Regions from separate parts of the Ideonella lacteola genome, predicted to be linked through region 3. Evidence: riboswitches for the same ligand, from Rfam matches in the RefSeq annotation. Region 3 holds a riboswitch; each other region holds the start of a gene.
What was found. Region 3 has a riboswitch for cyclic di-GMP ahead of AACH06_RS28990 (putative bifunctional diguanylate cyclase/phosphodiesterase). Riboswitches for the same ligand answer to the same signal wherever they lie in the genome.
Positions count from the first base shown of each region.

Region 1: it holds a riboswitch for cyclic di-GMP, as region 3 does, so the genes downstream of both, AACH06_RS19335 (sensor histidine kinase) here and AACH06_RS28990 (putative bifunctional diguanylate cyclase/phosphodiesterase) in region 3, are expected to answer to the same signal.
Region 2: it holds a riboswitch for cyclic di-GMP, as region 3 does, so the genes downstream of both, AACH06_RS24575 (hypothetical protein) here and AACH06_RS28990 (putative bifunctional diguanylate cyclase/phosphodiesterase) in region 3, are expected to answer to the same signal.

Region 1 covers NZ_JBBUTG010000013.1:82,142-91,897, forward strand. The annotation lists gene AACH06_RS19325 (hypothetical protein) at 1-92, opposite strand, end outside; gene AACH06_RS19330 (hypothetical protein) at 378-1,694, shown strand; gene AACH06_RS19335 (sensor histidine kinase) at 1,699-3,603, opposite strand; cyclic di-GMP riboswitch class I at 3,733-3,829, opposite strand; gene AACH06_RS19340 (hypothetical protein) at 3,929-4,879, shown strand; gene recJ (single-stranded-DNA-specific exonuclease RecJ) at 4,897-6,618, shown strand; gene AACH06_RS19350 (hypothetical protein) at 6,736-7,368, shown strand; gene AACH06_RS19355 (ABC transporter ATP-binding protein) at 7,394-8,488, opposite strand; gene AACH06_RS19360 (GH1 family beta-glucosidase) at 8,492-9,756, opposite strand, start outside.
Region 2 covers NZ_JBBUTG010000024.1:5,416-15,171, forward strand. The annotation lists gene AACH06_RS24555 (site-2 protease family protein) at 1-594, shown strand, start outside; gene AACH06_RS24560 (MarR family winged helix-turn-helix transcriptional regulator) at 608-1,078, opposite strand; gene AACH06_RS24565 (tannase/feruloyl esterase family alpha/beta hydrolase) at 1,249-2,970, shown strand; gene AACH06_RS24570 (polysialyltransferase family glycosyltransferase) at 3,765-4,901, opposite strand; cyclic di-GMP riboswitch class I at 5,170-5,256, shown strand; gene AACH06_RS24575 (hypothetical protein) at 5,313-5,531, shown strand; gene AACH06_RS24580 (methyl-accepting chemotaxis protein) at 5,862-7,742, shown strand; gene AACH06_RS24585 (transporter) at 7,813-8,823, opposite strand; gene AACH06_RS24590 (3-hydroxyacyl-CoA dehydrogenase NAD-binding domain-containing protein) at 8,955-9,756, opposite strand, start outside.
Region 3 covers NZ_JBBUTG010000038.1:18,205-27,960, forward strand. The annotation lists gene AACH06_RS28985 (serine hydrolase domain-containing protein) at 1-328, shown strand, start outside; cyclic di-GMP riboswitch class I at 1,742-1,828, shown strand; gene AACH06_RS28990 (putative bifunctional diguanylate cyclase/phosphodiesterase) at 2,221-4,263, shown strand; gene AACH06_RS28995 (hypothetical protein) at 4,519-4,689, opposite strand; gene pstS (phosphate ABC transporter substrate-binding protein PstS) at 4,835-5,917, opposite strand; gene AACH06_RS29005 (methyl-accepting chemotaxis protein) at 6,325-8,208, shown strand; gene AACH06_RS29010 (hypothetical protein) at 8,236-8,898, shown strand; partial or broken gene AACH06_RS29015 (HAMP domain-containing protein) at 9,137-9,756, shown strand, end outside.

The DNA of each region.
Region 1 (9,756 bases), on a different contig from region 3:
AGATCGGTCCGGTTGAAATTATCCGAAGCTGCGAAGGCGGGGACAAGGCTGGCGCACAGAACAACACCGACGGTCAATTGAGACAGATTCATGGAGAGCTCCAACAGGGAAGTTTTTGATATGCCGCTGAATCGGGCGAAGTCAGTATTTCATTGGGGCCGTCCGCCCATCAGCCCCCACAAACTAGGGGCCTGGTTGTGGTGAAGTGACAAGGCCAGAAATTTGTGGCAAGCGACCCGCCCCAAAACCACGCTGGCGCAACAGGCCATCACGGCGCTTACCTATTGCCATATTTGGCCGCATCAGACTGGGGTAGCTTGAACCCCCTGGAGAGACGTGCTCTCCGTGGTCCATTCCGACAGCATCGTGTCGTCTTGATGCTGCCGGCATTTGCGGAGGCGGCATCGGTGGTGCAACAGATCCCACAAGAAATCACCCACGCGATCGAATCAGACGACGAACCGTCGCCCACGGCGCCCTCCAACACGTCACTGGCGGGCTTCAGCTACCTGGTCGACGTGCTCAGCCGAGCCGAAGGGGCCAGGCCACAGCGGCGCGCCGCGGCCCGGCCGCCCGGAGAAGAGGCCGACGGCGACGAAGACCCGATCGCGCAGGCCATGAGCCTGGCCAACGAGGGCCGTTTCAGTGAATCCATGGCACTGTGCGCGCGCCACCGGCCCCATTGGTTGGCCACCGCCAACGTCGAACGGCTGGGGCAGTGCGACTTCCTCATCCTGCGGGGCCACCAGAGCTCAGGGCGAGCCCGAGACGCGGTGGAGGCCGGGTTCCGCGCGCTGAACTGGTTCGAGTTCTTCGACCAGCCTCCCACCCGCCTGTACACCTGCGGCCTGCTTGCGCTGGCGCTCGCGTGTGTCGGCGATGCGCCCAAGGCGTTCGAGATCTTGAATGTCGGCAAGCGGCTGTTGCCGGCCATGGAAGCCGGCAGCCTCTACACCGCGCTGTTTTTCTCCTATTCCGGGTCGACGCTCTGGGCCTGCGGCCAGTTGCCAGAGGCTGCCGCAGCTTTCGAGCAATCGCTGCAGCACCTGGATTCCGCCAAGGAGCCCACCCGCCACCGGATCGTGATGCAGAACCTGCTGTCGACGCGGCTCCAACTGGCATTCGAGCAGCCCGACGGGTTCGATCATGCCCAGGTCCATGAGATGCTGGTGACCTACCGCGAATACGCGGAGCGTGACCGCGCTGCGGGTCATCTCGTGTCACTGGCCCGGAATGCCCAGTTCATCGGCGATGCGTATTGGCAGTTGGGGCAGTTGGAGGATGCGCGGGTCGCGCTGCTGGGCGGTATCCAGGCGGCCGAGGCGGCCAAATCCGGGCCGGACCGGGGCATGCTTCTGTGGCGCCTGGCGCGCCTCGATCGCCTGCAAAACAACCACCGCAGTGCGTCGACTGCGCTGGCGCTGTCCATCGAGCTGTTGGAGCAGAGCCAACAACTGCGAGAGCTGGCCGCAGCGCACCTGGAAGCCGCTGCACTGCACGAGGCGCGCCTGCATTGGCACGCCGCCGTGGCCTCGTTGCGCGAGCATCTGCGCATCCGCGACCGCGTGCAGAAATCAGAGGTGGAAGCACGGATGTATTCGCTGCGCGTGCAACTGGACGTCGCCCAGGAAGGCGCCGCGTTCAAAGAGACGCTGGGCCACCCGAGGCCGATGCGGAACACGCCTCAGTCGTGAAGCTTCACCACAGGCCCAGTTCGTCACACCGCGCCAGGCCGATGCTGAAGGTGCTGCCCTGGCCAGGCTGGCTCCGAACAACGATCTGCCCGCCCATCTGCGCCATCAACAGCTTGACGATCACCAGGCCCAGCCCGGTGCCTGGCACCCGCGAGTGGCGCGGCAGACGTTGAAACGGCTGGAACAGCTGCTGGATCTCGCTGGCGGACAGACCTTCGCCTTCATCGCTGAAGTCGATCCAGAGCTGATCGCCCACGGCCCGGGCTGCCACCACCAGCCTGCCACCCGCGCGGTTGTATTGGCATCCATTGCGCAGCAGGTTCACCAGCACTTGTTCCAGCCGCTTGGCGTCAGCGCGAACCCACAGCGCGTCATCCGGCCAAGCCGTTTCGATGGTGACCCCCATGGCCTCCCGCCAGGGCTCGACTTGTTTCACCGCCGACTCCCACAGCGCCGCGAGGCCCACCGGCTCGCTCTGCACACTGAACTGGCCGCTGTCGATGCGGGTCACGTCGAGCACATCGTCAACCAGCCGAAGCAAATGCTGCCCCGCTGAAACGATGTGCTGCATGCGCTCGGCAGCGCTGGCGCTCAAGGGCTCGCGCTCTTCGGTGAGCATCAACTGCGAGAACCCCAGCACAGCGTTCAGCGGTGTCCGCAATTCGTGGCTGAGACGGGAGAGGAACGCCATGCGCGCCCGGGCCGCTCGCTCGGCCGCGGCCACCTCGATGCTTCGCTGCGTGCGCTCTTCGTCTTCGCTGACATCGTGCACCACCCCCACCACACGCTGCACCCGCCCCGCGTCATTGCGCTGCTCGTAGCCCACCGTCTCCAGGTGGCGAATGTCACCGTCCGGATGCTTCACCCGGCATCGAAAGCGAAACGGCAGCGCGTCGAGACGCGCGCGATCCAGTGCCAGCCGCATCGCTGGAATGTCCTCGTCCAGCAGCGTTCTTCTCAGTTGGTGCCGTTCGAGCGAGCGGCCCCCATCACCCGCGTCCAGGCCGAACAGCGCACAGCATCGCGCGTCCAATCGGTACAGATCGTCGGCAGCTCGCCATTCGAACAGGCCGATGCCGGCCACTTCGGCCGCCATCGACCAGCGCTGGTGCGCCTCTAACCATTGGCGCCTTTGCCGCTCGTTGCGCTGCAGGGTGCGCCGAGCCGGCAAGACGACGGCCATGCCCAGCGCCAGCGTGAGGGCGACCAGCGTCAGTTGAAAGCCCCGCTGCGTGCCCCGAGAGGCGACTCCGAGCGCTTCGGAAAAGCGCGTCTCCTGTTGCAGCAGGCGGCCCTCCAACTGGTCGAGCACCACGTCCAGGCGAGCCAGCTCGGCATCGCCGAATCGCCCGCCGCGATCCAGTCGCGAACGCACGTCCTCACCCACCGCTTGCAACTCGTCGATGAGCGCGTCGCCTTCGCGCCAAGCCCGCACCGCATCGCGCAGCAAAAAGGTGTCGCCAAAGGCACGGTAGAGCCAGATCAGGCTGTCGACATCGTCGGCGTGGTTGCCACCGCGCAGCAGGCCTGCCCGGGCCCGTTCAAGGTCTGGCTCGTCGGCCTCCATGGCCCATCGCGCCTCGCGGTCGCCCAAAGGGGCATCGAGGGCCTGCTCGAAGCCCCGGTAGGCCGCCGGTGAGCCGGTCGCGGCATACAGCCGCAACTGCGCCATCGCCGCGCCTCGGCCCTTGGACCAGTGGCTTTCACCGCCGACGAAGGCGCGCACCGCCGACAGCATCTGATAGCCGCCCATGCACAGGCCGAGCAGCACGACCATGACCACGACAAAAGGCACCAGCACCCCGGCGGCGATCGGACAGCGCGCGGCCGACGGCACCGCGCTGGCCGTTCCGAGCGAAACACTCGGTCGGCGCCCGATGCCCGAAGCCTCCGCCTGCTCGAGACGCATCCGCAACTCCCTGTCGTCGTGGCAGGGCTGACCTGCGCGCCGCGGGGTCTGTGCTGCCGAAAGGGGGCCGTACGAACCGCGAGAAGGCGGTCAAGAACGTGGCACCGTTACCGGTCCACGCCTCTGGCGCATGGCAACCCCGCTGTCCGCGGCCCGCCGGGTGGCGAGCCGTGTGGATCGGTGGCTTTGCGACCCCGGCTTTCGCGCGGGTGTGCCCTGGTCATGGCTGATCTGCGGACAAATGTATCGGAATGCAAATGGATGCGCATCCCCCCTTCACGGGTGATGGCGCCGCCTCGACACAGCAGACACCGATAATTCACGGATGCACTTGGTGCTTCCCTTTGCCGCCGCCCTGTCGCCCGCCGCGGGCCAGGCCCTCTCCACCCTTCAATGGCCCCACCTGGAACGCCTGCTGGCGCGGCTGACGCCCTCGCATCGCGACGAGGGCGATGAGCTCAGCCTGAATCCGCCGCACGAACGCGTGCTGGCGCGTGCCTGGGGCTGGCCCGTGGGCGAAGACGGCCTGTTGCCGTTCGCGGCCCGGTCAGCGCGGCGTGACGGCCTGACCGTGCAGGCGGACGACCAGGGTTGGGCGTTGTTGAGCCCCGCCCACTGGCATGTGGGCACCGAGCAGATATCGCTCGCCGATCCTGCCGCACTGGGGCTGGACAACGCGCTGTCACGCCTTCTGTTCGACCAGTTGAGCCCGCTGTTTGCCGACGACGGCTGGCAGTTGCTGTGGGGCGCGCCCTCGCGCTGGTACGCGCGCCACCCCAGCCTGGCCACCCTGCCCAGCGCATCGCTCGACCGGGTGATCGGCCGCAATGTCGATCTCTGGCTCGGCAGCCACGCCGGCGCTCGCCTGGTGCGCCGCCTGCAGGCCGAAGCGCAGATGCTGCTGCATCAGCACCCCCTGAACGAAGCGCGCGAGGCCGAAGGCCTGCTGCCTGTCAATTCGTTCTGGTTGAGCGGCACCGGGGCGACGCCCGCCGAGCCGGGCACCGCGACGGACGCGGCCGTTCGGATGGACGACCGCCTGCGCGGCCCCGCGCTGGCCGAAGACTGGACGAGTTGGGCCGAGGCCTGGGCGGCACTCGACGCCGGCCCGGTTGCCGAAGCGCTGCGGCAGGCCGAAGCAGGCCAGCCCGTGCAGATCACCCTGTGCGGCGAGCGCCACGCACAGACCTTCTCGCCGGCCGAGCGCCCCTGGTGGCGCCGCGGCCTGCTGGCCCCCCGGCGCGAAGATGTCGCGCCCTGGCTCGCCCATCTCTGACCCCCGCTCTTCACACCATGGTCACACCCCGACTCACGCTGCGTGATGCGCCGCCGCGCACGGTCTTCGCACTGGAGCAAAGCGGCGTGCACCCCTTGCTCGCTCGCCTGTTTGCAGCGCGCGGCGTCAAGAGTGCCACCGAGCTGGAGGACGGCCTGGCCCAGCTGCTGCCGCCGACCCAGCTTCGCGGCAGCAGCGAGGCCGCGCAACTGCTGGCCGACGCCATCGAGCAAGGCCAGCGCATGTGCGTGGTGGCGGACTACGACTGCGACGGCGCCACCGCCTGCGCCGTGGCGCTGCGCGGCCTGGCGATGCTGGGCGCGGCCCCCGGCACGCTCAGCTACATCGTGCCGGACCGCCAGGTGCATGGCTATGGCCTCACGCCCACCATCGTCGACCTCGCCCGGGCACAACAGCCGGACGTGCTGATCACGGTCGACAACGGCATTGCCAGCCACGCGGGGGTGGCCCATGCGCGCTCCGTCGGCATGCGGGTGGTCGTCACCGACCATCACCTGCCTGCACTGGTCGATGGCGCCGTGCAGTTGCCGGAGGCCGACGTGATCGTCAACCCGAATCAGCCAGAGTGCGCGTTCGGCAGCAAGTCGCTGGCGGGTGTCGGGGTGATGTTCTACACGCTGCTCGCGCTGCGCGCCGAATTGCGCCAGCGTGGCCGCTTCGACGCCGCCAGCCAGCCGCGGCTGGACGCGCTGCTCGATCTGGTGGCGCTGGGCACGGTGGCCGATGTCGTCAAGCTCGATCCCAACAACCGGCGGCTCGTCGCGCAGGGCCTCAAGCGCATCCGCGCGGGCCGCATGCAGCCTGGCGTGGCGGCCCTCTTCGCCGCGGCCTCGCGCCGCACCGAGACCGCCTCTGCCTTCGATTTCGGCTTTGCTCTCGGCCCGCGCATCAACGCGACGGGCCGGCTGTCGGACATGACGCTGGGGATCGAGTGCCTGACCACCGACGACGCCGAGCGCGCCACCGAGCTGGCGCGCCAACTCGACGCCATCAACCGCGAACGGCGTGATGTCGAGGCCGGCATGCGCGAGCAAGCCGAGGCCTTGCTGGACAACCTGATGCCCGAAGGCACGCCGCCACCCGCCGTGGTGCTGTTCGACCCGGATTTCCACGAAGGCGTGGTCGGCATCGTGGCCGGACGCATGAAAGACCGGTTGCACCGCCCCACCTTCGTCTTCGCGCTCGGCCACGATGGGCTGCTGAAGGGCTCGGGCCGCTCGATCCCTGGCTTTCATCTGCGCGACGCGCTCGATCTGGTCAGCAAGCGGCATCCCGGCGTGCTGAAGAAGTTCGGCGGCCACGCAATGGCCGCCGGCTGCACGCTGACCGAAGCGGATTTCGACACCTTCGATGAAGCGCTTCAGCTCGTGGCGCAGGAATGGCTGCAGCCCGAGGCCCTGGCGCGCACGCTGGCCACCGACGGACCGCTGGCGCTCGAATACTTCAACGCCGACACCGTCGCCAAGCTCGACGCCCAGGTGTGGGGCCAAGGGTTCGAAGCCCCGGTGTTTTGCGACGAGGTGGAGGTGATCCAACAACGCCTGGTCGGAGAGAAGCACCTGAAGCTGCGGCTGAAGCACCAGGGACAGCTGCGCGACGCCATCTGGTTCGGCCACGCCGACCCCTTGCCGGTCAAGGTTCGACTGGCTTACCGGCTCAGCCTGGACGAATTCCAGGGTCAGCAGCGGCTGCAGATGGTGGTGGAAGCCGCGGTTTGACGTCAGGCCCAGGCCGCGCGCTGAAGCTGGCCTGGTAGCCCAACCTCGACGCTTATGCGGCCCTGATGCGGGGCGCGCCAGAATTCGGGCCCCCGAGATGCCGCCGCCCTGGGCCCGATGACCGAGATCCTGATTCACCACGCCCTCGACCTCGAGCAACCGACCGACCAGACCGCATTCGGCGGGCGCCCCTCGGCACCGGCCGGTCAACTGGCGTGGCCGCACTGCCGCCACTGCGGCGGCGCGATGCAATTCCTCGGCCAACTGCGCGTGGACGATGCCGACGGCCAAGACGCCGCCCTGGTGCTGCTCTTCATGTGCCGACAACGACCGGGCATGTGCCACCAGGCCGAAGCCGAGGGCGGCGGCAATGCCGCCATCGTCGTGCCCGCACGCGATCTGGCGCTGGTGGACCCGCCCCCGGGCAGCAAGACCTTGCGTGCCACGCGCTATGGCGCCACCTTGCTCGCCGCGGAGGAAGCCCCGGACTACCCCAGTGCCGCGATGGGCTGGGCCGAAGCCACCGGTCGCGATGTGCGGCAGGTGCTGGGGCAATGGGGCGGCACCGCTCACTGGGAAGAGCTGGACGAGACACCGATCTGCGGCGGCTGCGGCCACAAGATGCCGTTCCTCGCACTGCTCGAACAGGGCCCCGACCGAAAGACCGAAATGAACTTCGGCGGCGGCTGGGCTTACGTGTTCCGCTGCGGCTGTTCGCCGCAACGCGCCAAGCTGCTGCTGCAGTGTTGACAGCGCGGCAGAGAGCCGCGCCGGTTCAGGCCAACACGCCCACGTCCACCCGCCGACCTTCCGCATCGAACGCCAACAGATGCTCAGGCTCGGCCGCGAGCCGCACCTGGGTGCCCCGCGCCGGCGCCACCACCGTGCCGCCGAGCTTGAGCGACAGCGGTTCCGGCAGACCCTGCAGGCTCACATAGGCCACGCTCGTGTCACCCAACTGCTCGACGGTGTCCACCTCGCCTTGCAGCGAGAAGATGGTTTGATCGTCGACCAGTTGAAGATGCTCGGGCCGCACCCCCACGGTGGCCACTCGGCTGGTGGCCACGCCTTGTGACGCCGGCCACCGCAGCGAGCCCCCCGGCACTTCGAGCGCCGACTCGGCAGCGCCTTGGACCGGGAGGAAGTTCATCCGCGGCGAGCCGAGGAAGCCCGCGACGAACCGATTCGTCGGTTGCCGATACACCTGCATCGGCTCACCGATCTGCTCAATGCGCCCCTGGTTGAAGACAGCAATGCGGTCGCCGAGCGTCATCGCCTCGACCTGATCGTGGGTCACGTAGACGATGGTGGTGCCAAGGCTGCGGTGCAGGTGGGCCAGCTCGATGCGCATCTGGGTGCGCAACGCCGCGTCGAGGTTCGACAACGGCTCATCGAAGAGGAACACCTTCGGTTCGCGCACGATCGCGCGGCCGATCGCCACCCGCTGGCGCTGGCCGCCCGACAGTTCACGCGGCAGGCGGCCCAGCAGGGCAGAAAGCTGCAGACGCTCGGCCGCGCGCTGCACCGCCGCATCGATCTGCTGGCGCGAGTGGCCCGACATGCGCAGACCGAAACCCAGGTTCTGAGCCACCGTCATGTGCGGGTACAGCGCGTAGCTCTGGAACACCATCGCCACACCTCGATCGGCCGGCGGCAGATCGGTCACATCGGTGTCGCCGATCCAGATGCGCCCGCCGGTCGGCTCTTCCAGCCCGGCCAGCATGCGCAGCGTGGTGCTCTTGCCGCAGCCCGACGGGCCCACGAGCACCATGAACTCACCATCGGCGATCTGCAGATCCAGGCCCTGCACCACCGGCGCAGCAGCGCCGGGGTAGGTCTTCGCGACGCCCTCGAAGCGAACGGCCGCCATCGCTCAAGCCTTGGGCGATTCGTGGCCGACGCGCTGGGCCTCGATGAAGGCCCGGTACCAGTGGGCGCTGTCCTTGGCGGTACGCGTCTGGGTGGCGTAGTCGACATGGAACAGGCCGAACCGCTTCACATAGCCCGAGTTCCACTCGAAGTTGTCCAGCAGGCTCCAGTAAAAGTAGCCCCGCACGTCGACGCCCAGTTCGACCGCCTTGGCGAGCGCGGCCAGGTGCTCGCGCAGATAGGCAATCCGCTCTGCATCAGGAATCCGGCCGTCTGCATCGATGCGATCGGCGTTGGCCATGCCGTTCTCGGTGATGTAGATCGGGGGCGGTGAATACTCGCGGGTGATGCGCACCAAATGCTGCGTCAGCGCCTTCGGATAGATCTCCCAGCCCATGTCGGTGAAGCCCTGCTGGCCCGGTGCGGGCACCTTGGGCTCTTGCGTGCTGATGTAGCTGCGGGTGTAGAAGTTGACCCCCAGGAAATCCAGCGGCTGGGCGATGTCGGCCATGTCACCCGGCTCGATGCGGGGCGCATCGGCACCCAGGTGCTCGATGACATCGGCCGGGTACTGGGCGCGGAAGACCGGGTCCATGTACCAACGCACGTTGAGGCCGTCGTCCAGCCGGGCGGCACGACGGTCGGCCTCCAGCTCGGTCGCCGGGAACGCCGGCGTGTGGTTGAGCACGATGCCCAGCTTCGTGCGCGTTTCGGCCCGCATCGCCTTGATGGCTCTGCCGTGCGAGAGCAGCAGGTGGTGCGAGGTCTGCATCGCTGCCGCACGGTTCGTCTGCCCGGGTGCGAACTGCGCCGTTTCGTAGCCCAGGGTGGCCACGCACCAGGGTTCGTTGAGGGTGGCGATGGTCTCGAGTCGATCGCCGAATCGGCGCGCGATCTCGGCCGCGTAATCCACGAAGTGGGGGACGATTTCGCGAGAGGGCCATCCACCCAATTGGGTGTGCAGCGCGAGCGGCAGGTCCCAGTGGTAGAGGGTGGCATGCGGCGCGATGCCGGCTTCCAGCAGGCTGTCGATGAGGCGGTCGTAGAAGGCAAAGCCCGCTTCGTTCCATGCGCCGCGGCCCAGCGGTTGAACGCGCGGCCAGGCGAACGAGAACCGGTACGCCTTCAGGCCCAGCCACTTCATCAGCGCCACGTCGTCGCGGTAGCGGTGGTAGTGGTCACAGGCCACGTCGATGTTCGAGGCATCGTTGATGCGGCCGGGTTCGCGGCAGAACGCGTCCCAGATCGACGGACCCTTGCCGTCGAGCG
Region 2 (9,756 bases), on a different contig from region 3:
GCGATGATGTTCATCCACGAGATGGGTCATTACATCGCCGCACGGCGCCGCGGGCTGAACGTGGGCTGGCCCACCTTCATCCCTTTTGTGGGGGCCTGGGTGCAGCTGAAAGATCTGCCGCACGATGCGGAGACCGAGGCCTATGTGGGCCTGGGCGGCCCCTTGCTGGGCACGATCGGCGCCATCGCTTGCTACGTGCTGGCGCGCAATGAAGGCAGCCAATGGCTGCTCGCCGTGGCCTACGCAGGCTTCTTCCTCAACCTCTTTAACCTGATCCCCCTGTCGCCCTTCGACGGCGGGCGGATCACCGCGGTGCTGTCGCCTCGCATCTGGCTGCTGGGCGTGCCGGTGCTGGTGGGCTTGTTCTACTACCGGCCCAGCCCGATGCTGATCCTGATGGCGGTGCTGGCTGCGCCGCAGGTGTGGAAGGCCATCACCTACCGCAGCAACAGCATCGAAGCCGCCACGTACTACAAGGTGCCTGGCCGCACCAAGTGGGAGTACGGTGCCTACTACGTGCTGCTGCTGGCCTTCCTGTCGCTCATGGTGCACGACGTGCACGAGATGCTTCAGGGCGCCGCCGCGGCCCCCTGAACCCGGGCCGCGCTCAGCGTGAGCAGGCCAGCTTGTGAAGCAACTCGGTCAGCATCGCCCACTCGGCGGGGCTGAGCGTCTTCACCGCCTCGCGCTCGCCCTCTCGCAGGGCCGCCGAGCAGCGCTGCACGATCTCGTCGCCCAGCTCGGTGAGGCGCACATGCTGGACGCGCGCATCGCGCGTGCCGCGCGAGCGTGAGATCCACCCCCGGGCTTCCAGCTTCTCCAGTGACATCGCCACGTTCGGCGCCGTGACCGCGAGCGCTTGAGCGAGCTGCTTCGCGCTGACGTCGGGGTTGCGGCGGATCAGCGCCAGCATGCAGAACTCGACCTTGCTCACCCCCTCGGGGTCACCCACCCGCCGCTTGAACACGGCGTGCGTCACCACCGCCGCCTGCGCCACCTGGTAGCCCAGGATCGGGTGCAAATCAAGGTCGATCAGGTCGCCCTGGGGCGTTCGATCAGGGTTGGCGGTACGGCCCATGTGCTGCCCTCAACAGCCACAACTGATTCAATGGCTGATTCATATGTAGTTTTTTACAGGGGGTAAATTCCCCAGAGACGACCAAAATTTAGATAAATACAATAACTAATAAGCCAGGAGGCCGCGGCACCACCGCCACGTCCAGACCGGGTGAAAAGCGAGGAGACAAGATGAGCCATCCACGACCCCACCCGCTGGCGGCTGCCAGTATCGCCGCGCTGGGCTGGGCCGCCCTGCTGGGCGGTGCACCCGCCGCATCGGCAGCCGCCCAGCCCGCCGAACCCGCGACACTGCTTGGCAGCTGTGAAGACCTGCCCTCCAAGCTCGGCGGCCTGCCGAACACGGTGATCACCGGCAGCACCACCGTGGCCGCCGGCGTGCTCACGCTGGCTGGCCAGCCCATCGCCGAACACTGCCGCGTGACCGGGCAGATGAACACGCGCGTCAGCCCGGTGGATGGCAAGACCTACGCCATCGGCTTCGAGATGCGCCTGCCCAAGGCCTGGAGCGGCCGCTTCTTCCACCAGGGCAACGGTGGCATCGACGGCCAGGTGCTCACGGCCATGGGCGCCTCGGGCGGCGGGCCCCTGACCAGTGCCTTGATGCAAGGCTTCGCGGTGCTGTCGTCAGATGCTGGACACACGCTGGCGCAAGGGGGCCCGGCGTTCGGCCTGGACCCACAGGCGCGGTTGGACTACGGCTACCAGGCCGTCGGCAGCCTCACCCCCATGGCCAAGCAATTGTTGACCGCGGCCTACGACAAGGGGCCCGACCGGTCGTACTTCGGTGGGTGCTCCAACGGCGGCCGGCACACCTTGGTCGCGGCAGCACGCTACGCAGCCGATTACGACGGCTTCCTTGCCGGAGCGCCGGGCTATCACCTGCCGCTGGCGGCACTGGCGAACATCTGGGGTGCCCAGCGCTATGCCACCGTGGCCACCGGGGACCCCAAAACCCCGGCCGGGCTGGAAACGGCCTTCACCGCCACCGAGCGGACGATGCTGGCCAACGCCGTGCTGGCCCGCTGCGACGCCCTGGACGGAGCGACCGACGGCCTCGTGCAGGACACCCGAGCCTGCCAACGCGCCTTCAAGCTCAACCGCGACGTGCCCACCTGCCGCGGCGATCGCGACGGCACGTGTCTGACACGTGATCAGAAGGCCGTGATCGCCTCGATCTCGCGCGGTGCCACCACCTCCAGCGGCGAGCGCTTCTACGCGCCCTTCCCCTACGACGCAGGCATCGGCGGCAGCGGCACCGCCTTCTGGGAATTCACCGCTCCGCTGGCGCTCGATTCCGGTGCGGTCGGTGTCATCTTCAAGGTACCCCCGAGCACCGACGCGCTCACCGACGGCCCAGGCTTCTCGCTCGGGCTGGATATCGACCAAACGCTCGCCGAGCTCAACGCCACCAACGACACCTACGGCGAGTCAGCGATGTCGTTCATGACACCGCCGGCCGATGACGATCTGTCGGACGTGCACCGCCGCGGCGGCAAGGTCATCGTCTACCACGGGGTCAGCGACCCGATCTTCTCGGTGAAGGACACCGTGACCTGGTACCGCGGCCTGCTGCGCCACAGCGCCGGCAAGCCTTCGGATGTCGCGCGGCTCTACCCCATCCCAGGCATGGGCCATTGCGCCGGCGGCCCATCAACCGACCAGGTCGATTTCCTCTCACCGCTGGTGGCGTGGGTGGAACAGGGCATCGCCCCGCAGTCGCTCGTGGCCAGCGCGCGCGGCCCCGGCAACCTCGGCGGCGTCAATGCGGATGTGCCGGCCAACTGGGCGGCTGATCGCACGCGCCCACTGTGCCCGTACCCGCAGGTGGCCCGGTACGCAGGAACGGGCGACGTAGAGCGAGCGCAGAACTGGGTCTGCACAAGCGACTGACCCCTGGCTCCGCACCGACCAACCAAGCCTCGCGAAGATCGTTCACCGGCAGCGCGGGGCTCCAGCGGCCATGGGCCAGCTCTTTGAGTCGAACCCTGAAGCCATACCGCCAGGGATCAAACAGGTCGTGCACCCGCGGAGCACCGTGGAACTTCACCACGGTGCTCGCCTGCAGCGCCCGGCGGGCTTCAAGCGGGCGACGGCGTGCAAGCCGCATCAGCCTTTTGAAGCTTTCGACCGTGCCGGAAGAAAACGTGCCAAGCTGCGCGGCCAGGCCGTGGGCGGCGGCAGCTGCATTGATGAAGTCCTGGTCGCCCGGTACACGCTGCGGGTAGTGTTCCCCCCGTGCGAACGATTCATAGATCGCGGTGAGTGCGCCGCGACGAATCCCCATCACGCTGGAATTGAGCCCTTCGTGGTGCCAATCCCGGACGGCGATCAAAGAGTGCGACGTTCCTGCGGCCTCGGCGAGAAGGTGAGACATCCCCGCCCGTATGACCAGCGTCAGGTCGAGATAGAGAAATCGATCGAACTCCACATAGTCGGGATTGAAGAGACCCAGCTTCAGCGTCGTGGGGCGCATGCCGTCTCTGCGCAACTCATTCCACCCGTCGCAACGACGCTGTTCGATCGAGTGATCCAAGGCGCGCGGCCGGTCGGTATAGCAATAGAGCCGAAGCGGCACGGGACAGTGGCGCGCCAGCATGGCGTGCAGACGCGTGACATAGAGATCGGCAAGACCGCCCATCTCGCCCACGGCCATGCACACCACCGGCAGTCTGGTCTGACACGCCTCAGTGTTCGCCATCTATCTCGACTCCCGCAGCCACGAACGCGCGATACATCGCAACGCGTTCCTCATGCGATTTGAACCGGACGCAGTTCCAGCCGAACGAGCGAACCGTCGTCTGGGCGCCGTACATCTGGCGCGCCAACACCAGCACCGTCGATCGAACGCCGACGACGGCGTCGAAATGCTCTCCCGGAAGCCACGATTCCAGCGGCACATCCAGCTCCACCACCTGATCGCCGAGCATCGACAGTTCCCGATGCTGGTCCTTGGGATGCGCCTTGTAGATCACCTCATCGATGCCGCTGGCATGCAACCACTGGCGCAGCGTCTGAGACACCTTGGGCAAGTCGCTCGCGGCCAGAAGACCGGCGCCCACCAGCGGTTGTCCCACCACCAGCGCCCGCTTCGGTCTGTTCTCTGATGGGCGGCACGGCAAGGTCGATCGGCCGGCGGCCATGGGCGGGGGACGCAGTGTCACCACCTTGTGCGCCGGGTAGTCATGCGGCAGGCCAGGCAGCACATAGATCCGGTCGCAGAACGGCGCCTCGCTGCCGATCCGATCGCCGCTGAATCGGCTGTAGCGAAGCTCTGGCGCTATCAATTGCCGCAGCGAACGCATTCGCATCGCTGCCTGCTTGCCAGGCGACAGGGGATACCGCATCACATTGATCAAGCCATCCGGCAATATCCGGCCGCGTGTCACCTCCGCCCCCGTCAAAGCAGGCAAGGCGTTGAGGAAGTAGTTGATGGCTTCGGTGTCGAACACGGCACTGTGGATATGCAGTTCCCGAGCGGCGCCCACCGTGGCGGCCACTTGGCGGATGTTGTCGCGCAGCCGACGCAGGCGCCCAAAGGGCCCTGGCATTGGGCGATGCCGAGGCCAGGGCATGTACATCGAAGCATCCCAATGGGCGTCGCGAACAATCGACTGAATGCCTGGCTGGTACCACACGAGGACCTGCCGGGCCCCCACCTCGAAAGACTCGGCAATCTCAAGCGCAGCCAGGTACTGCAACGGGGAGGCCACGAAGTACAGCGCCACCCGATCGTGGTACCCGGCCGGCACGCTCTTTGGCGCTGCGTGCTGCGCGCCTGCCCACTGATCCGGCCCCGTCAGTGAAATCGTCGTTGCCGCCATGCTGCCGCCCCCTTGGTGCCCTGGCAACACCATAGGCGGCCGCGATGAAGCCCCAGTGACACCGAGACCAAGCCATCGGCACCGACGATGCGGCCCCCCCGCTGAACGCCATGGAGGCGACGTGACCGCAATCGCCACCGGCCATCGGGGAACGGCGTCGATCCATCGCAGGCACTGCGACACACCTTGGGGCACGACAACCCGCTTGTCACACGCCTGTCTTGTTGGCCTGAAAGCATCCGCGATGCTTCTACAAGTGAAGCCGCATCGAGCGAAATGGCAAACCCGTCGGAAGGCGGGGACGCAAAGCCACCGGACTCAGGCGCCACGGCGCAAAGTCAGCGGGGCTGCCCAACGATGGTCGTGGCGTCGCGTGAACGCTCCCATCGACACCTCCGCAGGAGAAATCTCATGCACATGGATGTCGTGCTTCGCCCAACCAAGCTGGCCAGCACCGCGCTCAGCGCGGGCATGCTCATTCCCCGTTCGCATCGGCAGTTCCTCCAACTGCTGGACGGTCGAAAGACACTGCGAGATCTGAGCGACGCGGCGCGCGACATGGGGGTCGACCACTCCGCCTTGGCCACCATGGTCAATCGGGGCCTCATCTCATGGACGCCAACTTCTTAGGGCCTGTTCACTCTACGGCGCCCTGATGCGCCGTGTGAACACGCCCTGGCCCTGTGGGTTGGCGTCGCCCGATGCTGTCGCGTGAAGGGTTCTGCGGTCGCGGCCCCGATGTCCTCGATGCCCCGCCGCGAATTGCGACAGTTTTGTGACATTGCAGCTGTCAACAACGCCTCGAATCGCCCTCCATTCCAGCTGAAACCGGTTCCGGGCCATTCCGATACTGAGGCGAGCTGAGATGTCGGCGCATGCCCGCAGGACACGCCAGCCATGCAACCTCCGTCTCGGTCCCTCGTCAGGTATGCCATGTCCGGTCACCACACCCCACGCACCATGAGTGTTCGTCATCGACTCCTCGTCATGGCAGGGCTTTGCTTCTTGCTGGCGGCGGTCCCCACCGCCTTCGTGGTGGCCGATACGTTCGATCGCATGGAGCGGGTGACCCGTGAACGCAACGCGCTGGACCTTCAGCGCCACTGGCAGGTGGCCCTCAATGCCCTTCAAGACCATCGGCTGGAAGCTACGGCCTCGAACGTCAACGCCGACGCGCGGCCGCGGCGCGTGCGGGCCGCGGAACGCTGGGCTGCAGCCGTCGACGTACTTCACGCGCGCCATGAACAGCAGAATCTGCCCAACGAGGACCTCGCCCTCTTGGTCGGCGAGTTCAGAAAGCTGACTCCATCGGAGGGCCGGAAGGCGACGGCCGGCCAGTTGCTGGTCGGGCATGCGCAGGTGGCGGGCCGCATCTTCGACCAGATCGAGTCGCTCAGCGCATCGACCGGGCTGGCGAACGACAACCACACCGCATCTTTCTACCTGATCCGGGCGGGCACCGATGCCGCGCCCCGAGTGGGTGATGCGCTGTCTGAACTCAGCTCTGTGGCCGCCGCCGTGGCGGTCGACGACATCGCCCTGGTGTCGGGTGCTGCATCGCGCTATCGCTCTGGCGCAGACGACATGCGACGCTACCTGACGTTGGCGATGGGAGCGGATGTCGCCCTCACCGACCAGCTGACGCCGGTACTCGCCCAACTCGCTGCGCAGCGGGACAAGGTCGAATCGATGCTGGCCGCCGCCGCGTCGGACGTGAACTACCCGCTCGACCAGATGAGCAAGACACTGGCCGAAGCGTCGCGGCTTCAGTCGAACCTGTCGGACCAAGCCATGAACCTGGTTCGACTTGACCTCGAAAGCCGGCGTGACGCCCTCCGGTGGCGCACCGGCACCATCGCACTCGCCCTCATCGTCGGGTGGGCTGGTATTGGCCTGTTGTTGTGGCGAACGATCCGCCACATCGTCAGTCCGGTCATGCAGGTCGTCCAGGCGACCGAGCGCATCGCCCAAGGTGATCTGACGTGCCCCATCCCGGCAGACAGGGGCGACGAGTTCGGTCGCATCCTCGGCTCCGTCGATCAAATGCAGACGCGCCTGCGCGCCTTGGTGACGCAGATTCACGCGACATCGGCCCACATCACGCATGCGTCGGCAGAAATTGCATCGGGCAACAGTGATCTCAGCCAGCGCACCGAAAGCACCGCGTCCAGCCTGCAGGCCACCAGCGGCGACATGGCGCGCTGCACCGAAGCCGCACGTTTCAGCGCCGGGGTGGCGACTGAGGCGAACGGCCTCGTGCTGGGGGCAGCCCAGGCGGCCTCGGACGGCGAACGCGTCGTCACCCACGTGGTGGCCACCATGCGCGATATCCAGGCCAGCTCCCAACGCATTGCCGAGATCACGACGGTCATCGACGGTATCGCATTCCAGACGAATCTGCTCGCTTTGAATGCCGCGGTCGAGGCAGCCCGCGCTGGCGAGCATGGCCGCGGGTTCGCCGTCGTCGCCACGGAAGTCAGAGGCTTGGCGCAACGCTCGGCCCAGGCCGCGAAAGAAATCAAGGCCCTCATCGGCTCTTCGGTCGAGCGGATCGACGAAGGCAGCCGCCTCGCGAGCCGCGCGGGGCAATCGATGCAGGACATTGAGCGGCGCATCAGGGTCGCCACCACCAAGATGGCCGAAGTGGCCCAGATCACCGAGCGTCAACAGACCGACCTGGATCAGGTCAAGGCATCACTCGCAACACTGGACACGCTCACCCAGCAGAACGCGGCCCTTGTCGAGCAATCCGCCGCCGCAGCTGAATCGCTGAGGGATCAATCCGATCGGATGCACGAGCTCGTGGGTTCGTTCCAGGTGGACGGAGCCGCGAGCCCCTGATGCACGCTGGATGGCGACACCCTGCCGCGCGTAGCGGCCCTGGAAGGGCCGCCTGGCTCGCGTGTCGGCATCACTCCCGACGGCGCCGGAAGGCCCACCACCCCGCCACCGCGGTGAACAGCGCCACCAGCACCAAGATCACCAAAAAGCCATGCGGTGCATCGGACAGCGGGATGCCGCCGACGTTCATCCCGAAGAAGCCGGCGGTGATGTTGATGGGCAGCGCCAGAACGGTCACCATGGTCAGCGTGAAGAGGCTGCGATTCGTTTGCTCGCTCACCTGGGCGGCGATTTCTTCCTGCAGCAACTTGATGCGCTCCTGCAAGGCGGCCAGATCCCTCAAGACCAGCGAAAACTCCTCGGTCGATTGCCGGAGTTCATCCAAGTCGTGGGCCTCCGTCCACGGCGGCGGCTGACGCAGCAAGCGGAACAGGGCGCCAGGCTCGGGTGCCAACAGACGCTGAAGCCTGACCAGCAATCGGCGGATCTTGCCCAGTTCCGAACGCTGCTGCGCCAGCCGCCCCGACAGCAGGCGGTCTTCGATGGAGTCCACCCTCACGGTGGCCTCGCGGACGATGCGCGTCAGCACGTCGCCCTGGTCGCGCATCAGGTGATTGAGCAGATCGACCGTCGAGCCGAATCGATCGCCCCGTTTGACCGCCTGACGAAGTCGGTCGATCGACCTCAGCGGGTGCGTGCGTGCGCTGACGACGAGTCGATCGCTGACACTCACCCACAGCGTGGCGATGTCGGACGGATCGAAGCTGAAGTCGTACGCCACATCGTTGACCACGGCGATCAAGTGATCGTCCGCGATTTCGATGCGGGTCGACCGGGAGCCTTGGCGAAGTGCCTCAAAGTACTCTTCGGGCAGCTGCAGGTTCTGCTGCATCCATGGCAGCGCAGACGCGTCCGTCAAGTCGAAGTGAAGCCAAGTGAATTCGGCCGTGCCGCTTCGGGTTTCCGTGGCGCCGAATTGCTGGGTCGCCTCCGCCGAGTCCAGCGGCTGGCCCACTCCGTCGGCAGTGAACGTGTAGCCACAGATCAGGCCGTGCTTTTGCGCGCCGTAGGGGATGGACATGCTCGTTGCCATCGGAGGATGGTACGTGCTGTAGACGACATCCCGCCCGACCATCGCAACCCAATCGGCACCCGACGGCCTACCGTCCCCACATCACGATGGTCCAGCAATGCCCGTGGCCGGGCCGGCCTCTACGCCCCGCCCTGATCAAAGAAGATGCCGCGCCGCGCCAGATCAACGATGTTGGCCGCGGGCTTGAAGCGTTTGCCATGGGCCTGCGCCAGCTGGCGCGAGCGCTGCACGAAGTGCGCCGGACCGATGGTGTTGATGAACTGCAGCGCGCCACCGAAGAACGGGGCAAAGCCCCAGCCCAGGATGGAGCCCACGTTGCCATCGGCCACCGAACGCAGCACGCCCTCTTCCAGGCAGCGCGCGGCTTCGTTGGCCTGCGCGTAGAGCAGACGCTCGATGATCTCCTGTTGATCCGGCTGCTCATCGGCCAGCGGGAACAGATCCTGAAGGCCAGGCCACAGCCGCTTCTCGCCTTGGCCGTCTTCCGGCCAGTCGTAGAAGCCCCGGCCCGCCTTCTTGCCGATGCGGCCCATCTCGCACATCTGCCTCAGCACCGGCTCACCCGGGTGTGCCTCGTAGCGCTGGCCCGCCGCGGCCATGTCCTTTCGGGTCTGGTCGGCCACATGCACGCCGAGCGACAGGCTGACCTCGTCTTGCAGCGCCAACGGCGGCATCGGCATGCCGGCCTGCAGGCCCGCCACCTCGATGCTGCGGGGGTGAACCCCCTCTTTCAGCATGGCCAACCCTTCCATCACATAGGTGGCAAAAACCCGGCTGGTGTAGAAGCCCCGGCTGTCGTTGACGACGATCGGCGTCTGGCCGATCTGCTGAACGAAGTCGAACCCCTTGGCCAGCGTCTCATCGCTGGTCTGCTCGCCCACGATGATCTCGACCAACGGCATCTTGTCGACCGGCGAGAAG
Region 3 (9,756 bases):
TTTGCCTGCGGAGCGAAACTGGGGCTATGGCTACCAGTGGCGTACAGGCAGAATTGAGGCAGAGGGCCGGCTGCTGGACTGGGCAGGTGCCTTTGGAAACGGCGGCCAGCGTCTGTACGTGGTCCCGAGTCTTGATCTCGTGGTCGTCGTCGTCGCCGGTCGATACAATCAGCCCGAGCCAGGCAATAGTCGCCCTTCGGAAGAGTTGTTCGCGCGAGTCGCGACTCACGTCGCCCGAAAATCTGCCAGCTTTACTAAGTGCAAGGGCGAGAGCAGTCTCGCCGACTCGTGCGTGCCTGGGCGGGACAACTTCGTCTCAAACCACTAGGTGTGACTGTCCGGGCGACATAGCGCGTCCTCGTCCAACCCAATCTGCAGGTGCGACTGCGGCGTCAACCCACCACTTGGTGGCTGTCCAAATCCAGCGTTTCCTTGTCGGTCTGTAAGTACGCGAAGCCGCTGGTCAAACAAGGTGGTGTGCGGCCGGCGCGAAGGGGCGTTGCGCCCAAGCGAACGACGACCGTAGATGGTTCTTCCTATCGTAGACAACGCTGGGCGGGATGCCGTGACGCTGCATCAACGCAGGCTCCCGCACTTGCAAACCCTATCCCGTGCAGTCAGCGCCTGTAGACGGAGCTAGGTCGGGCTTGCGTCGAGATGGACGAGGCACTATGCGCAGCTTGCCGGTACGACTGACAGGAAGCCATTGATGCGGCTGATCAGTTCGAACCGGAACGGGTGCTCATGGACACTCGGAATACGCGCCAAGACAATGCCGACGAAGGCTGCCCGCTGTACCTATGACTGGGCTACTACCTGTGCTCGGATTTCACCGGCTCGATGAGGCCATCCCGAAGTAGTCCCTCAATGGCGGCCACGATCTCGACAGCAGACTCAGGCGACAAGTCAATCAGGCGCCTCAGGTCGGTATAGCCGTTGAATCGTGCCAGTAGACGCGTGTCTACCGTGTCGCTCCTCGCGCGGCTGGCCAAAAGCGCGCGCTGACCTCGTGTCGTACGCTGGTAAACGGCTGAGTCCTCGAAAATTTCTGCGCGTGTGGGCAAGCTCGCTGTAAGCATGTCACGATGTGCTAACTGTCATCACTTTGTCATATTAGCGAGTTGCGAATCAACTGAAAAGACACTCTGGCGCCGCCCCACCGCCAACAGGCGTTGTCGGGCTGACTCAGATCGGGCAGGCTTACGTTCCCAAGTTAGGCCTATGGAGCGGACCCGTGGCGAGCAAACAGACCTTTGGCGGCTACGACATCGACCCAACGCCCCAGCCAATGCCCGCTGGCCGGTTCGTTGCGTGCGCGCGGCTGACCCGGCAAAGCGATGGACAGGTCGAGGAGGTATGGCCCGACTTCGATGACTTCGCCACAGAAGCCGAGGCCGTCTCTGCCGGGCACATGGCAGCTATCGCCTGGATCGCACACCAATCTGGGGCCCGGAAACCTTGATCCCAGCTTCACCCGACGATCTTCGTCATCGAAGATGACCCTTTTCGATACCCTCTGCGCGTCAGCCCTCGGATCGCTAGATTACTGTGCCGCTTGGCGGGCGGTGTTGGCATGCAGAGCTGAGTTCAACAGGTATATGGTTGCCTGCGGTGCTCTTGCGTTTCATACGGGGCCGTGAGCGAATGCACGCGCGCCGCCTCAGCTGTGGCGCGAGGTCACAGATTCGTCATCTGCGGCAGCGACAGTAACTCTAGGTGCCGGCAATCGCCGGCCGGACACATCTGCGAAGGGCAAAGCCGCGCGAAAGTCGGCGACGCAAAGCTACCGGGCTACAGCGCAGAGCGCCAAGCTAGCGGGGCTACTCAACAAGGTTGAACCCAGTTGAACAGCAACCTTTGCATCTCACAGAATGCGAGGTTAGCCGTGATCCGCTGTTTGGTTCAAGTGCCCGGTCGCAGGGAACGACAGGGGACGGACATATCGCCGTGGACCCTCCTCGGCATCAGCGTGGCCTTGGTTGCGTCCGCTGCGCTGGCTCCGATCTTCGGTATGGGGGATGCGCCGGGCGCCGGCACGTTGGGTTGCCAAGCGCGCCAGACACGGGCACTCCCGTGGCAACCACCCAAGCCCATAGGCTCGGCTGGTTTCGCCGTTGCGCCCAGCAAATGCGCGGCAGTGGCTTCAGGTGCATGACGGCCTGAGCCATGCTGAGGGTCAGGCCCAGTCTCTCACGACGGCTCACACTGTCGGTGACGGTCATGTTTGCGCTGCTGGTTGCCTCAGCCGGCCTCGCGTTGCATCACGTGCGCCAAATGTCAGCCACGATCGCGGCGCTACGCTCAGCCGATCTCGAGCGGCTGTGGCTGACTTCGAACGTCAACGAAGAGGCAAACGACGGAGCGCGCAAGCTCATCGTTCTGCTCGCCGCACCTCGGGAGCTACGCCCCCAAGTCTACGCAGAGATCGATGCCGCTCATCGACGCCTGGACAGTTCGATGGCACTGCTCGCCCGACTCTTGGAGCGCGGTGATCGACATCCTGGGTTTTCGCTGATGCTGGACTGTCTGCAGCGGTATCGCAGCGCGTACCGTGAAACGGCCGAGCTGATTGAAGCGGACGACCACGTGGCCGCCAAGCTGTCCATCATCGACCGCGTTGACGTTGAACTGTCGATGCTGATCTCCGCGACCCAGAACCTCGATGAAACCGAGAGGGACCGGCTCAGTGAGCGGCTTTCGGAGCTCGATCAAATGCTCGCCCGCGATCGCACCGTTCTACTGGGCCTGGGGAGTGTCGGCGGGCTTCTCGCGCTCGCGCTGACGATTTGGGTCTATCGGGGTGTCGCAAAGCCCCTCAGAGCGGTCGCACGGGCGGCGCGTCAACTCAGCCGGGGCAACTATGACCAACTGTTGGCCGAGAGTCCACCAAACGAAGTCGGCGACATAGGACAGGCCTTTAACCAACTGGCGCGTGCCGTGAGGCAGCGAGAAGCTGCGCTCAGAGAACTGATCGAGATCGATCCGCTGACAGGGTTGCTGCAGCGCGACCGGTTCATCGAGATGCAGTCGGCGGCGGTCCGTGAAACCGCCGCGGGTCAGTCGCGCACCGTGCTGGTCTGCTTCGACATCGAGCGCCTCAAGTCAATCAACTCGTTATTGGGTTTTGACGCCGGAGACGAAGCGATCAAGCATGTGGCCAAGCGTGCCCAGGCGCTCGCGGCGCCCGCCGGCACCGCGGCCAGGCTAGGTGGGGGCACCTTCGTGGCTATCTTGCCGCTCAAAGGGCATGAGACAGCCGCCGAACGTGCCAAAGCCTACAGGGCGGCCATGGATCAAAGCCTCACCTGGAACGGCCATGCCATGGATCTCGCTGTGACACTTGGTTTTGCCATCTGCTCGGTGCATGGCGAGACGCTTCCAGAACTGATTCGCCGCGCCGAGCAAGCCCTGTACGAGGCCAAGCGGACTCGCGCTCCCATCGCGGCATACAGCCCGTCGATTGAGGCTGCCAGGCTGGACCACTTGAGTCTCCTCTCCGAACTGCAGCAGGCGATCGAACGCGGCGAACTGGTACCGTTTCTGCAACCTAAGCTTTGCCTGCGAAGCAACACCATCGCCAGCGCCGAGGCACTCGTCAGATGGCGTCATCCCACGCGAGGCTGGATTCCGCCTGCCGAGTTCATTCCCTTTGCCGAGAGCACCGGGCGAATTGTGGACGTGACACGCTGCATGCTTTCGCAGTGCGCCGAACTCTTGTCTCGACATCTTCCGAGCATTCAGTTGGCAGTCAATGTGTCGACCTACGATCTGCGCGACCCCTCCTTCGTCAGCATGATTCAAACTCTTCTGTCGGAGCACTCTTTGACCCCGGATCGGCTGCGGATCGAAATCACCGAGAGCGGGCTGCTCGACACGGGTACCGAGCCCATCGGTCGCCTGGCTGCCTTGCGCGATCTCGGCGTGGGCGTGTCGATCGACGACTTCGGCACCGGTCAGTCGTCTTTGGCCTACCTGCGCCGATTGCCTGCGAACGAATTGAAGATTGATCGCAGTTTCGTCAGTGGTGCCGACCGCGATGCGGGTCGCCAGGAGATGCTGTCTGCCATCGTGCGCATGGCTCATGGCATGGGCTTAGCGGTAACGGCGGAAGGCGCGGAGACCGCGGCTGAAGTCAACCTGCTGCGAGAGATCGGCTGCGACTATGCACAAGGCTTCGCCATTGGAAGGCCGATGTCCGTCACCGAGTTCATCGCGACGATGGGCGCTCAGCTAACAATCGAAACGCATGACGGCAACGATTGAGAGGCCGTGGCCGAATTGGAGTGCGGTCGGCATCAGCGGAAGAGGTGCTTCCCGGCTTGCGGCACGTCGAAGGCAGCCGATGCGGTGGCATCTGGCGTCGACTTTCCTATCTATATGCGCCTCATACGCCTATTGTCCCGGCGGCCTTGTTCACCGTTTCGTTGCACAAGCCTGTGGACAAGTGGTGCGAGGCGACTGCAAGGCCTTGATTCAAGCGGCAATGAAGCAGGTTGCCTCAAATCAAGGCAACCGGTCTCATACGACACCCACGCGGGCCACGTTCTCAACCAAGCGTGCCCGCAGCAGCGTCTGCGCCCCTTCTAGGAGAGCTGCCTCGTTGGCGGTCAGATCCGCCAGGGCCCGCAAGGGCGTGAAGCCATTGACGAGCAAGAGCAGGCTTCGATGCATCGGAGGAAGGTCGATCATTCCGATGGCAGCTCGTGCACCTTCATCCGTACGCATGAGGACCGTGTGATGGGCAATGTGGTCATGTCGCATCGTCACTCGTCCTTCCGAAGCCAGTACTGCCTGGGCAAAGGTCTTTGCCGTTCGAGCGGACTGTACCAGCGCATCACTTCATCAGTGAGCTGAGCACCTTGGCACCCAGGGGCTCGCCGGCCGCGCCCGTAATCTTGGAGATCTCACGATAGGCGTTGGCCTGGACACGAGTGGGCAGCGGTACGAACCTGGCCTCCCGTGCCAACGCGTCCCCATTGAGGTAGGACCAAGTGATGAACCTCAGAGCCCGCTCAGCACGATCCGTCTGCTTGGCGACACGCGGTACAGCAACAAACGTGCCCATGGTGATCGGCCACGACCTCGCGCCAGCGCTGTTGCTGATCGAGCTCAGAAAGTCCCCTTTTGCGTACCAGTCGCTGCGCGACACCGCTTCACGAAACCCCTCGGGCCCGGCCGTAACGAACTGACCGTCCGCATTTCGTAGCGCAACGCCGACCAATCCGTCGTCGAGCACGTAGTTGTAGTCGATGTACCCGATCGATCCAACTGTCGAGCGAATGGTCTTTGCAACGTCAGCGCTGCCCTTGGCGGCCAGCACTTCGCCCTTCCATTGGACCTTGTTCGCAACGCCATGCTGCGTCTTCCAGTCCGGACTCACCCGGCTCAAATAGTCCGTGAAGTGAAATGTGGTGCCTGACCCATCCTCGCGTACAACTCGACGGATCGGCAAGGCAGGCAACGGCATCCCCGGGTTCAGCGCCTTGATAGCGTCGGCATCCCATCGCGTGACGCTGCCCAGGAAGATGGCCGCAAGTACCTCGCCCGACAGCTTCAGCGTGGCGTTTGAGACCTGCGGGAGGTTGACCACAGGCACGATCCCGGTGACGACGGTGGGGATCATTACCAACCCATCGCGTTCCAGCTCCTGGGCTGAACCGACGATGTCCGAGCCGCCAAAGTCCACTTCGCGACTTCGAACTTTGGCCATGCCTGCGCTCGACCCTACCGCCGCATAAGTCAGCGACTCGCCGCCTCGCACTTTGGCGTATTCCGCGGCCCAGACCTTGTAAACCGGCGCTGCGGCGGACGAACCGGCGCCCGCCAGTTCCTTGGTTTGTGCGGAGGCTGAGCCGCACAGCGCGCTTGCGCAGGCGACAACGACGGCAAAGGAGCGGGACAGCGAGCGGAACAACATGATCGGAATCTGGAACAGCCAGACGTCAAGCTAAGTGGAAACCCGAATTCTTTCCCAGGGCGACACCGCTTGTCACTGTATGTAACTCACGAAGCCCGCGTACGTGTGCAATCTCTGGCGCCCCAGGCTTCGGAAGGCCAGTGGGCCCCTTGGTGCACGGCGCCGACCCATTTCGATCGAAAGCATGACGTCTGTCACATGGGCCTGGCGGCAGAGATGCCGCGCCGGCGATGGCAGCGAACGTGACAGTTTTGCGACATGCCACTGCCGACATATGCCACATCAATCGCCCTTTTCTGGGCTTTGAATCATCTTTGACCGGCCGAAACTCGCCAAGAAGCTTCTTCACACTTCCTCTTAACAGGCGTCTGGTTGTCCCGATGAGCCCATCTCCGATCGTTCGCACCATGAGCGTGCGCGCCCGCCTGATGATCGTCGCGGGCATGTGCGCCATGCTGGCCGTATTACCAGCATCTCAATTGGCGATTGGCTATGCGGACGACATCCGCTTCGTCGACAACGAGTTGTCCGCTCTGCCTGCCAATCGCGCATGGCAGGAGGTGGTGGCATCCATCCAATCTCATCGCCAAAGCGCTGCAGCAGTAGCAACCAAGCCGGAAGCCGAAACCCAGCGCGCGGCGGCGGCGCAACGTGCTATGGCCGCGTTCGATGGCGTCCTGCAGGCGTTGGAAGACAGGCACGCAACCACGGCTCGACTTGAAGCCGCCAGGTCTCTCAAAGACTCGTTTGCAAAGCTGGCGCAAGCCAGCTCCAACAAGGGCCTGGCTCTTGCGGCGCTGCTGCAAAGACACAGGGACCTGTCGGACAGGGTCTTCAATGAGATAGCTGAGCTCAATGCCGACTCACAGCTGCTGTTGGATCCGGAGGCCACGGCCTACTTTTCGATCATCGCAGGTCTACAGATCGGGCCTCGCATCAGCGACTCGCTCTCCGAGCTGAGCTCTATTGCAGTAGCGGCCGCAGTGGATGACATTGGGGCGGTGTCCTCAGCGGCTTCGAGGTATGCCTACCAGATGGACCAGCTGATGCTGAATCTTCGCCAGGCTTCGCGTCTTGACGTGCGTCTGGAACGAGAGTTTGCCCCCGTCCTCGATCAGGCGGCCCAGCAAAAGCAAATGGTGGAGGCAACCCTTGCCGCAGCAGCCAAGGATGTCAACTATCCGCTGGACAAGATGAGCCAAGCTCTCAGCGACGCGTCGAAGCTTCAAACCGTGCTCGCCTCCGAAGTCATCGGCTCGGTTGAGTCAGAGCTGTCGGGTCGGGCGAATGCGTTGCGAATGCAGGCGCTGGCGATGAGTCTGTTGGTGCTGGGCGGCTTAGCAGCTGTGGCCGCTGTGCTTTGGCGCACGGTCCAAGGCATCCTCCGCCCTGTGATGACCGTGGTGTCGGTAACAGAAAGAATTGCCGCCGGCGACCTGTCGCATCCTATTCCCCAGGCAAGGGGCGATGAATTGGGTCGAGTGCTTGCGGCGATTTCAACCATGCAGGACAGGCTGCGCGAGTTGGTGCAACAAATTCAACAGGCATCGAGCCAAATACGCCATGGAGCTGCCGAGATCGCCACGGGCAACCAAGATCTCAGCCAACGCACCGAGAACGCGGCGATGAGTCTCCAGCAGACTGCGGCGTCCATGGAACAAATTGACGATGCCGCGCGATTGAGCGCCGAAGCCTCACAACACGCGCATGCGTTGGCTTCGCAAGCTTCCGATTCAGCGCACGCAGGTCGGCAGGTCGTCTCAGCGGTCGTCTCCACCATGGACGGCATTCAAACCAGCTCGCACCGAATCTCCGAGATAACCGGCGTCATTGACGGTATCGCCTTTCAAACGAACATCCTCGCCTTGAATGCCGCCGTCGAAGCTGCTCGCGCTGGGGAACACGGCCGAGGATTTGCAGTGGTCGCCTCCGAGGTTCGGGTGTTGGCGCAACGCTCCAGCAGCGCGGCTCGGGAGATCAAGCAACTCATCCAGGCGTCCGTCGAGCGTATCGACAGCGGTAGTCGCCTGGCCGGACAAGCCGGCGAGGCCATGGCGCAGATCGTACGCGGGATCGGCGAAGTCAGCTCCACGATCGCGACAGTGTCCACCACCGTGCAGAACCAGTCTGAAGGCCTTCGGGGTGTCCGAAGTGCGGTAGAGCAGCTCGATGGTGCGACCCAGCAAAACTCTGCACTCGTCGAGCAGTCCGCTGCGGCGGCTGAGTCCATGCGAGAGCAGGCAACTCGGCTTCATGATTTGGTCGGTGTGTTTCAGCTTCCCGCACGCTGAGTCGTCAAACCCATCTTCCATCTTGCCATGAAAGCGAAAGCCAAGACTTCCCGTGGTTTGTTTGCTGTGGCGATGGGCGCGTTACTGGCGTGGGGCTTCATTGTGGTCGCCGGCAACCACTGGCTTCAGGTTTTGGCGAGGGTTGCCGACCCGACCACCTCGGTGATGCGGGAGTGGAACAAGGTCGAATTGGCGGTCGAGCAAGTCCGGATCATCACGCTCGCTCACGCGTTCAGACTGAGTGCATCGTTGGAAGAGGTGCGTAGCCAGGACGCGAACAAGGAACTAGCAAATGCGGCCGCACAGGCATTGCACAGCCTCGCCACGATACGGGGTGCCGACAAACCTCGTGGCAGTCATTCCTCCCCGGACAAGCCGACAGGACCGCTCGATCGCTATCTCTCTCAGGCCGGGCGGGTTATCTACGCGTCAAGTCACGTGGGACCCGCTGAGGCGGAAGAGCAATTGACGAGGTTTCAGCAAGAACATGCTGCACTTTCCGAATGGCTGAATGCCGAGCGCCAACACTCGCTAAAACTCAACGAGGACCAAGTGTTCGTCGCCACGACCTGGGTCAAGGCCTGTATCGCTGCCGCATCCATCCTCTCGCTGATCTTCGCTACATCGATCATCTACTTCTCGTTTCGGGTGCTGGTTTCCTCTATGCGCCCTGGTGGTGTGAACGCATGACACGGCCCAGTCCGAGACGGCTCCCACACTGGCGCGGACGTCCTCTTGAGACATTGACATGACTACTTCCTACCTGACTCGACTGACGCTGGCCAGACACTTGGGCTTTGGGTTCGGTGGCCTGCTGATCATGTTGTTGACCATCGCTGGGTTGAGCGTTGTTCAAATGCGTGCTGGCGGCGATCAGCTGCGAGACATCGTCGGGATCAAGAATGAGAAGCTCGCCTTGGCGAATGGCTTGCTCGAAAGCATCAATAGCATGGCCATACAGGCCCGCACGGTCACGCTGCTTACCAATGTGACGGCCATCACCGACGAAATGAACAACTTTGGCCAGGCCAAGAAGCGCTACGCGGCGAGCGAGGCTCGTCTCCTGGCGTTGGTCGGCAGCACGGGGGACGAGGCCGAACGCAGGCTCATGGACGAGATCGTCGATGCGGGGAAGAAGACAATTCCGCTGGTCGAGCGCGCGGCGCAACAGGGCCTGGATGGGGCTGGCGTCGAAGCAACGAACACTTTGACCGAAGCCGTTCGGCCCGTCGAGGTCGTTTGGCGCCAGAAGGTCGGCAAGCTGATCGAACTGGTCCAGACGCAGAACGCTGAAGCCGCCGCGGCGATGGTGTCGTCACAGAAGCGCGCTCTGGTAATGGTAGGGGCGTTGATGGCCGGTGCGATGGCCATCGGCGTGCTGCTGGCCTGGCGTACGACCCGCAGCATCGCCACGCCGGTCGCGCGCGCGGTCAAGGTGGCCGAGCGCATCGCCGAGGGCGATCTGACCTCGACCGTCGAGATCACCTCGCAAGACGAGATCGGTCGTCTGCTGCAAGCCATCCACGGCATGCAGGACCGGTTGCGCGT